2 regions of the Arthrobacter sp. CAN_A1 genome follow, and region 2 is predicted to be linked to the other one. Evidence: predicted binding sites of a transcription regulator. Region 2 holds the regulator's gene; the other holds the start of a gene.

Region 1 (3,407 bases), on a different contig from region 2:
CCTGACGGTGACGGAGGGGAAGGAGGAGGCACTGCGGTGGAAGTGTGATGTGCCGGCGAACACGGTCATGCTCTGGGTCAGCTGGTTCGCCCGGGCCAGCCGCACCGCCGCCGCCTGCGCGTAGAGGCTCATCACCTGGTGCATACCGGGGACGGTGGTCACCGGCGTGGAGAACGAGCGGGAGAAGATCATCTGCAGTTTGTCGGCTCGTTCAGTGTCCAACTCGATGCAGGGGGTGCCGCGCAGCTCCAGGATGGTGCGCTGCATGAGGACGGAGAATTTCCGGCGCATCAGCAGCGGATCGGCGGCCCTGAGGTCGGCGATGGTGAGCACGCCGAGAGCATTGAGGCGTTTGCCGAGACGACCCGCGATACCCCAGACCCCCGTCACCGGGACGCGCGCCATAATGTGGTCGACGTGAGCGGCGGGCATGGTGTCCAGGTTGCACACACCGCCCATGGCTGGGTTCTGTTTCGCTACCCGGTTGGCAAACTTGGCGAGAGTTTTGGTGGGAGCGATCCCCACGCACACGGGCAGCCCGGTATGCAGCGCCATGGCGGTGCGGATGGCCCCGCCCTGATTGGAAAGCACCTGCGGCGACCCTACCAGGCCGAGGAACGATTCATCGATGGAATAGACCTCCTGCCAGGCGGCGAAGCGCCCCATCAACTCCATCGCCCGGGAGCTGAGGTCCCCGTACAACTCATAGTTACTGGACCGCTGGATGAGCCCCCAGCCAGGGGCCTGCGCAGCGATCTTGAACCAGGGTTCGCCCAGTGGAATGCCGAGGGCTTTCGCCTCGGAGGATCGCGCGACCACGCAGCCGTCGTTGTTGGACAGGACGACGACGGGAACCCCGGCGAGCCGGGGGTCGAACACTCTCTCGCAGCTGACGTAGAAGCTGTTGACATCCACCAGTGCTATCCGGGCCGGCCTCCTTCGGCCGGTCGTGGCCGCCGACGGGTGGTGCCCGGGGCGGTCCTGTGGCGGCTGACGGACGCCCGCCGCTACACGTAGTGCAGACAGCGGGTCACCACGCCCCACACCGTCAGGTCGGAGAGTTCGGCGACAGCGATGTCCGGATAGTCGCGGTTGTCGGCCTTGAGGACGACGCCGGTGGAGACCAGCTGCAGCCGTTTGATGGTCAGTTCGCCGTCCAGGATTGCCACGACCACGGACCCGTGCTGCGGGGATAGCGACCGGTCGACGATCAGCTCGTCTCCGTCGTTGATGCCGGCGTCGGACATACTGTCACCGGAGACCCGAACGATGAACGTGCAGGTGGTGTCCCTGATGAGGTGTTTGTTCAGGTCGATTCCGCCGTCGTAGTAGTCCTGGGCGGGAGAGGGGAATCCGGCGGGGACGGCGACCGGGCTGATGTCAGTGAGGTGTCCGGGCGGGGTTCCGTGCAACGGCGCAATGTGGGCTACAACGGTCACGGCGAATTCCTTGAATAGAACATATCTTCGAACAAAGTAAGCGTAGCACCTTCGCGTCGTGAGGAGGCGTGACACAGTGCTAGATTTCACGAGGACGCGGCGACGTCCCGGGGGCATCCGGCCCGCCGGGCCGCCGACGGTAAATGGAGTAGGACACGAACGATGGACTGGATCTGGTTCCCCGCGATTGCAGTAGTTGCCGCGGGATTCGGCTTCGCCGGTGGGTGGACGGCGCTGTCCATCGACCGCAGGCGCCGCCAACCCGAGGCTGCCCCCAGCCGTGATGCCGAAGTGGTTGAGCCTGCCCGGGCGCGGGAAGCTGATTGGTCGGTGTACTGGCAGAAGGACAACATCTGGGTGTTGACCAATTCCGGATCCGCGAAGGCGACAGCGGTTGACGTCCAGTTTGAGCAGTTCGCGGTCGAGTCGTCGAACCTGCGGAGCACCATGGCGACGTCGGGGGAAGCCTCCTTCAGCGGGTATCTCAGGGGCAAGAAGCCGGTGGTGCTCATCTCCTGGACCACCGAGGACAACGAACAGCGTGGACCGGCCCGGCGTGCAATCCCGCTGCAGGGCAACCGCCGCTGGCAGGACTGGTGAGTAGTCCCGGCACCCGGGTGCCGGGACAGCTCACGCCGGGTCGAGGACGCGACCCACAATCCACGCATGCTTGCCGACCTGGCGGCTGCGGCTGAACCCGAACTGGCACCAGCCCTGGGCGGCGCCGTCGTCGTCGAACACCACCGCCGCGTGCGCGCGGTCGGTGAAGACCCGCTCCTTTTTGGCTTCACGGTGGTCCAGCCCTTTCTGGACGCTTTCCGGGTGGAAGCCGATGCACCAGCACCCGCCGAAAACCCCGCTGTTGCGTTCCATCAGTTCAGCAAAAGCATCCCACGTTGAGGCGTCCAGCGGGCGGGTGGTGAGGGCCATGGCGTGCACTCCGTATCAGTCGAGGGTTGCGATCCTTTCCCGGAAATCCGCTTCAGCGGCGCGTTGAATCGAATGTTCTGCCTCGTGAAGCACCCCGTAGGCAAAGGTGTTGTCACCGGCGCGGCGGGCAGCCCGGGAGACCTTGAGGAGGAACTGCTGGAACAGCACGCTGTCGTGGTGCGTTCCCAGGATGTCCTGGATCTTTTCGGATGACTTCATTGACTTGCCCATCTGCGCGCCAAAGCTGAACCCCGAAGACCCATCGACGGACCTGAGCGCGTATCGCAGCCGCTTGGATTTCTTTCGCACATCATGCAGCCGCTCAAGCTGCGCGTCCAGGTCGGTCTCCCGGTTCGCCTGTCGAGCTAACTCCAGCACCCGGGCCTGCTGGCGTTTGACGGCCGGGGGCAGCAGCGACGCGGCCTTGCCGCCGTTCTTTTTGCCGCCCTTCAATGGGAGGCTGGACGTGAAGTCGTCGAGCGCATCCAGGGTGGTGAAGTAGTCGGTGGAGTTCAGTGACCGCAGCACCCGGGCCAGAGCTTTCTGGTGCTGCGCGGCTGACATTTTCTCAAGGCGCCTGATCACATGCCGCGGGATTGTTCCCGGTGGCTGCCGCGCGACTCCCTTCCTGACCAGGTCCTGCATCACCTCGGCATCCCGGGCAGCACTGAGTGTTCCGCCCATCAGTTTGAGCCGTTCCTCGAGGCGATCGGCTCGCTCAGCGTCGAGAAGCGGACGGTAGGTCTTGAGCATGCTGCGCAGGGTGCGGGATCTGACCCGCAGCTGGTGCAGGGACCCTTCCTCGTTGCGGCGGAACCGGAGATCCCAGACCAGCAGGTCCGCGGCGGCCCGGCGGAAGGAGGCGGTGAGGACATTCCTGACGGAGCCCGGCTTGCCCTCGGCGTGGGAGCTTTCGGGGATGCCGCCCAGGGCAGTGGCGAGTTTCGGCCCGCCGAGGCTGGGCGAGGCGCCTGCATTCAGCAGGCAGTCCTCGACGGCGTCCGCTACCCCGGCCTGTTCGTCGTCGGGGTAGGCATC
Region 2 (3,407 bases):
CGGTGTTCGAACTGTGTGAACGCCTCCTCACGGCCACCCCCGCGGGCGAAGTGCTGTGGGCCTCACGGCCCAGCACCTTCTCGCCTGGCACCGGGTACTCCCAGCCCGACGACGCCGCACCGGCCACGATCAACATTGCTCCACTGTCGGTGGCAGGGAAACTGCGGGAGGGCCTGTTCGCCGATCACACCGTGGTGCTCACGTCGGCAACGCTGGCGATTGGCTCCGAGTTCGGCCCGGTTGCCGGGTCGCTGGGCCTGGCCGGAGCGTCGGCTCCCTCCTGGACGGGCGTCGACGTCGGCAGTCCGTTTGATTACCCGAGACAGGGCGTGCTCTACGTCGCCAAAGACCTGCCGAAGCCTGAACGGGGTACCTCGGCAGAACAGCTTGACGAACTTGAGGTCCTTCTCAAAGCGTCCCGGGGCGGCGCGCTGGGACTCTTCTCTTCCCGCCGGGCCGCCGAGGAAGCTGCCGAGGCGCTGCGTCCGAGGGTGGATTTCGAGATCCTGTGCCAGGGCGAATCCTCGATGTCAGCCCTGGTCAAACAGTTCTCCGATGAACCCGACACGTGTCTCTTCGGCACCATGTCCCTCTGGCAGGGCGTCGACGTCCCGGGCAGGTCCTGTCGACTGGTCACCATCGACCGGATACCTTTCCCCCGACCGGACGATCCCCTGATGACCGCGAGGACCAGGGCGGTGGCCAAAGCCGGCGGCAACGGTTTCATGAGCGTTTCAGCGACCCATGCCGCCGTCCGGTTGGCGCAGGGCGCCGGACGCCTCATCCGGGCGACCGAAGACAGGGGAGTAGTGGCGATCCTCGACTCCCGGCTGGCCAACGCACGCTACGGGTCGTTCCTGCGCGCCGCGCTGCCACCCTTCTGGTCGACAACCGATCGCGCGACCGCGGTGGGCGTGCTCCAGCGCCTGGCCGGAGAGCCTGGCACCTAACGCGGCCAATCGCCGTCCGAACCCCATACCGCCCGGGGTGGGGGTGGTGGGGGTGAGTGGGGAGGTGGTGTGATGCTAGAGAGCGCGCATCACGGAGACAACCTTGCCCATGATCGTGGCCAGATCGCCGAGGATCGGCTCGTACTGGGTGTTCTGCGGGAGGAGCCAGGTGTGGCCGTCGCGTTGCCGGAAAGTCTTCACTGTCGCCTCGTCATCCAACAGAGCCGCCACAATGTCGCCGTTCTGCGCCTCCTGCTGTCGGCGGACTACCACCCAATCGCCGTCGCAGATGGCCGCGTCGATCATCGAGTCGCCGTAGACGCGGAGCATAAACAGATCTCCATGGCCGACGAGTTGACGCGGCAACGGCATCACATCCTCGATGACCTGATCAGCCAGGACTGGCCCGCCTGCTGCGATCCGGCCAACCAGCGGCACCATCGCCGCGTCCACCGCACCGCCGATCCCCGACGGGCCGTGGGAATCTGATCCCTCGGGCGCCCTCTTGTGATCGTGGTCGAGTGTCAGCGGAAGCAGGATCTCCATGGCGCGGGGACGTTTCGGGTCACGGCGGAGATAGCCCATCCGTTCCAGCTGTGACAGTTGATGCGTCACGCTCGACAGGCTGGCAAGCCCCACCGTGTCCCCAATTTCCCGCATCGACGGCGGGTAGCCGTTTGTACCGATGGCCCGCTGGATGGTTTCGAGGATCTTCTTCTGCCGGGCTGTCATGCCCTTGGGCACCTGCCGGCCGCGGGGGCGACCACGCGTAGGAAGCGGAGCGGGGGCCTGATCTGAAGTTTGTTCATCCAGTGGTCCGTCGGACTCTTTCACGGTCTCGGTCCCTTCGATAAGAATCCATGTACCCCGGCTGATCCCTGGATTCAGGGCGCCGAGCTTATTTTGTCAGAGGCGGATGATGTGCTGATTTCTGCTGGAACCGAACGTTCATCCTTGCCCTAACGGTAGGGGAGTTGGGACACGTTTTCAAACATTTGTTCGATCGTGTCTCGACAAAGTTCGTCAATGAGTGCTAAAAATAAGAAAGCAGCAATTCGAAGATAAGTTCGAATGAAACAGGTCAGTCCTGTTTTCGCTCGAACACTACCTTCAACCGTCACGGTTGGTTCGGGTTGAAACCCGGATTCGAATGGACTGATTCGAGAGTACAGAGAGGTCTATCCATGTCTGTCATCACCACACATCAAAACTCCCCCGTCGCCGAGAACGGCGCGGCCAAGCTCCGACTCACCCGTAGGGGCAGGCTCCTGCTGGTCGGGCTGCCAATTGTCCTGCTGGCGTCTGCCGTCCTGATGTTGTCAGGGTTCTTCAACTCGCCCGCCAAGGCCGCAGCCGAGGGTGGAGAGGTCACACAGACCGTCAGCGTCAGCGTCGCCGCGGGCGAAACCATCTGGCAGATTGCCACTGAGTTCGCTCCAGACCGCGATCCGCGCGACGTGGTCTCCGAAATCGTTGAACTGAACAGCCTGGGTACCTCAGTTCTCCAGGCCGGCCAGCAGCTGGACGTCCCGACCAATCGGTAAGACCTTCCAGAGGACTCATACCCCAGAGACTCTTTCGAGTCGCGCCATCCACGGCGGACCGGCCAGCCAGTCTCGGCTGCCGGGAGTCCCTCGGGGCGGGACGTTCGAAGTTTCCCCTGATTCTGCTCTTGCACGGCTCGGCGCATAACCTTGATAGGTGAGTGAACAGTTTGAGCGGTTGAGCCGGTTGCCCCTGCGTGATGATCTGCGGGGTAAGCATCCCTATGGGGCACCCCAGTTGGATGTGCCCATCCTCCTCAACGTCAACGAGAACACCTACGGCGTCCCCGACGACGTCAGGCAGGCAATTGTTGATGCGGTCAGCCGGGAAGTCGGCGGACTCAACCGCTACCCTGACCGGGAGTTCAGTGACCTGCGGTCCAACCTCGCGCGGTACCTGGGCCATGGGTTGACGCCTGATAATTTGTGGGCAGCCAACGGCTCCAACGAGGTGCTGCAGCACCTTCTCCAGGCCTTCGGTGGGCCGGGCCGGTCGGCGATCGGTTTCCCACCGACCTACTCCATGTATCCTCTGCTCGCCAGCAGCACCGGCACGCGCTACATCCCCGGTGAAGGCAATGAATCGTTCACCTTGGGCGCCGAAGACGCCGCGCGTCAGGTGCACGACTCCGGCGCCAACGTAGTCTTCCTCTGCTCGCCCAACAACCCGACGGGGACCGCCCTGGGCCTGGATGTGGTGGAAGCCGTTTACGAGGCGAGCGGTAAGGCCAACGCCATCGTGATTGTTGATGAGGCCTACGCTGAGTTCGCCCACTCAGACACCGTCAGCGCTTTGACGCTGTTGAAGGGACGTGAGCGTCTTGTGGTGTCCCGCACCATGAGTAAGGCCTTTGCCATGGCTGGCGCGCGGCTTGGCTATCTGGCGTCTGCACCAGAGGTCGCTGACGCGCTA

What was found. The regulator LexA, encoded in region 2, represses DNA repair genes until DNA is damaged. The targets are predictions, from matches to a motif close to TCGAACANNTGTTCGA.
Region 1: a site for LexA is predicted at 1,455-1,470, ahead of IWX62_RS10685 (LexA family protein). Genes of this name have one in related genera too.

What each region holds. Positions count from the first base shown of each region.
Region 1 covers NZ_JADOUR010000008.1:38,663-42,069, forward strand. Annotated here, with positions in the region: gene IWX62_RS10680 (Y-family DNA polymerase) at 1-924, opposite strand, end outside; gene IWX62_RS10685 (LexA family protein) at 1,008-1,439, opposite strand; gene IWX62_RS10690 (hypothetical protein) at 1,602-2,039, shown strand; gene IWX62_RS10695 (hypothetical protein) at 2,070-2,369, opposite strand; gene IWX62_RS10700 (CYTH and CHAD domain-containing protein) at 2,385-3,407, opposite strand, start outside.
Region 2 covers NZ_JADOUR010000006.1:40,559-43,965, reverse strand. Annotated here, with positions in the region: gene IWX62_RS08700 (ATP-dependent DNA helicase) at 1-950, shown strand, start outside; gene lexA (transcriptional repressor LexA) at 1,026-1,682, opposite strand; gene IWX62_RS08690 (LysM peptidoglycan-binding domain-containing protein) at 2,135-2,494, shown strand; gene IWX62_RS08685 (histidinol-phosphate transaminase) at 2,652-3,407, shown strand, end outside.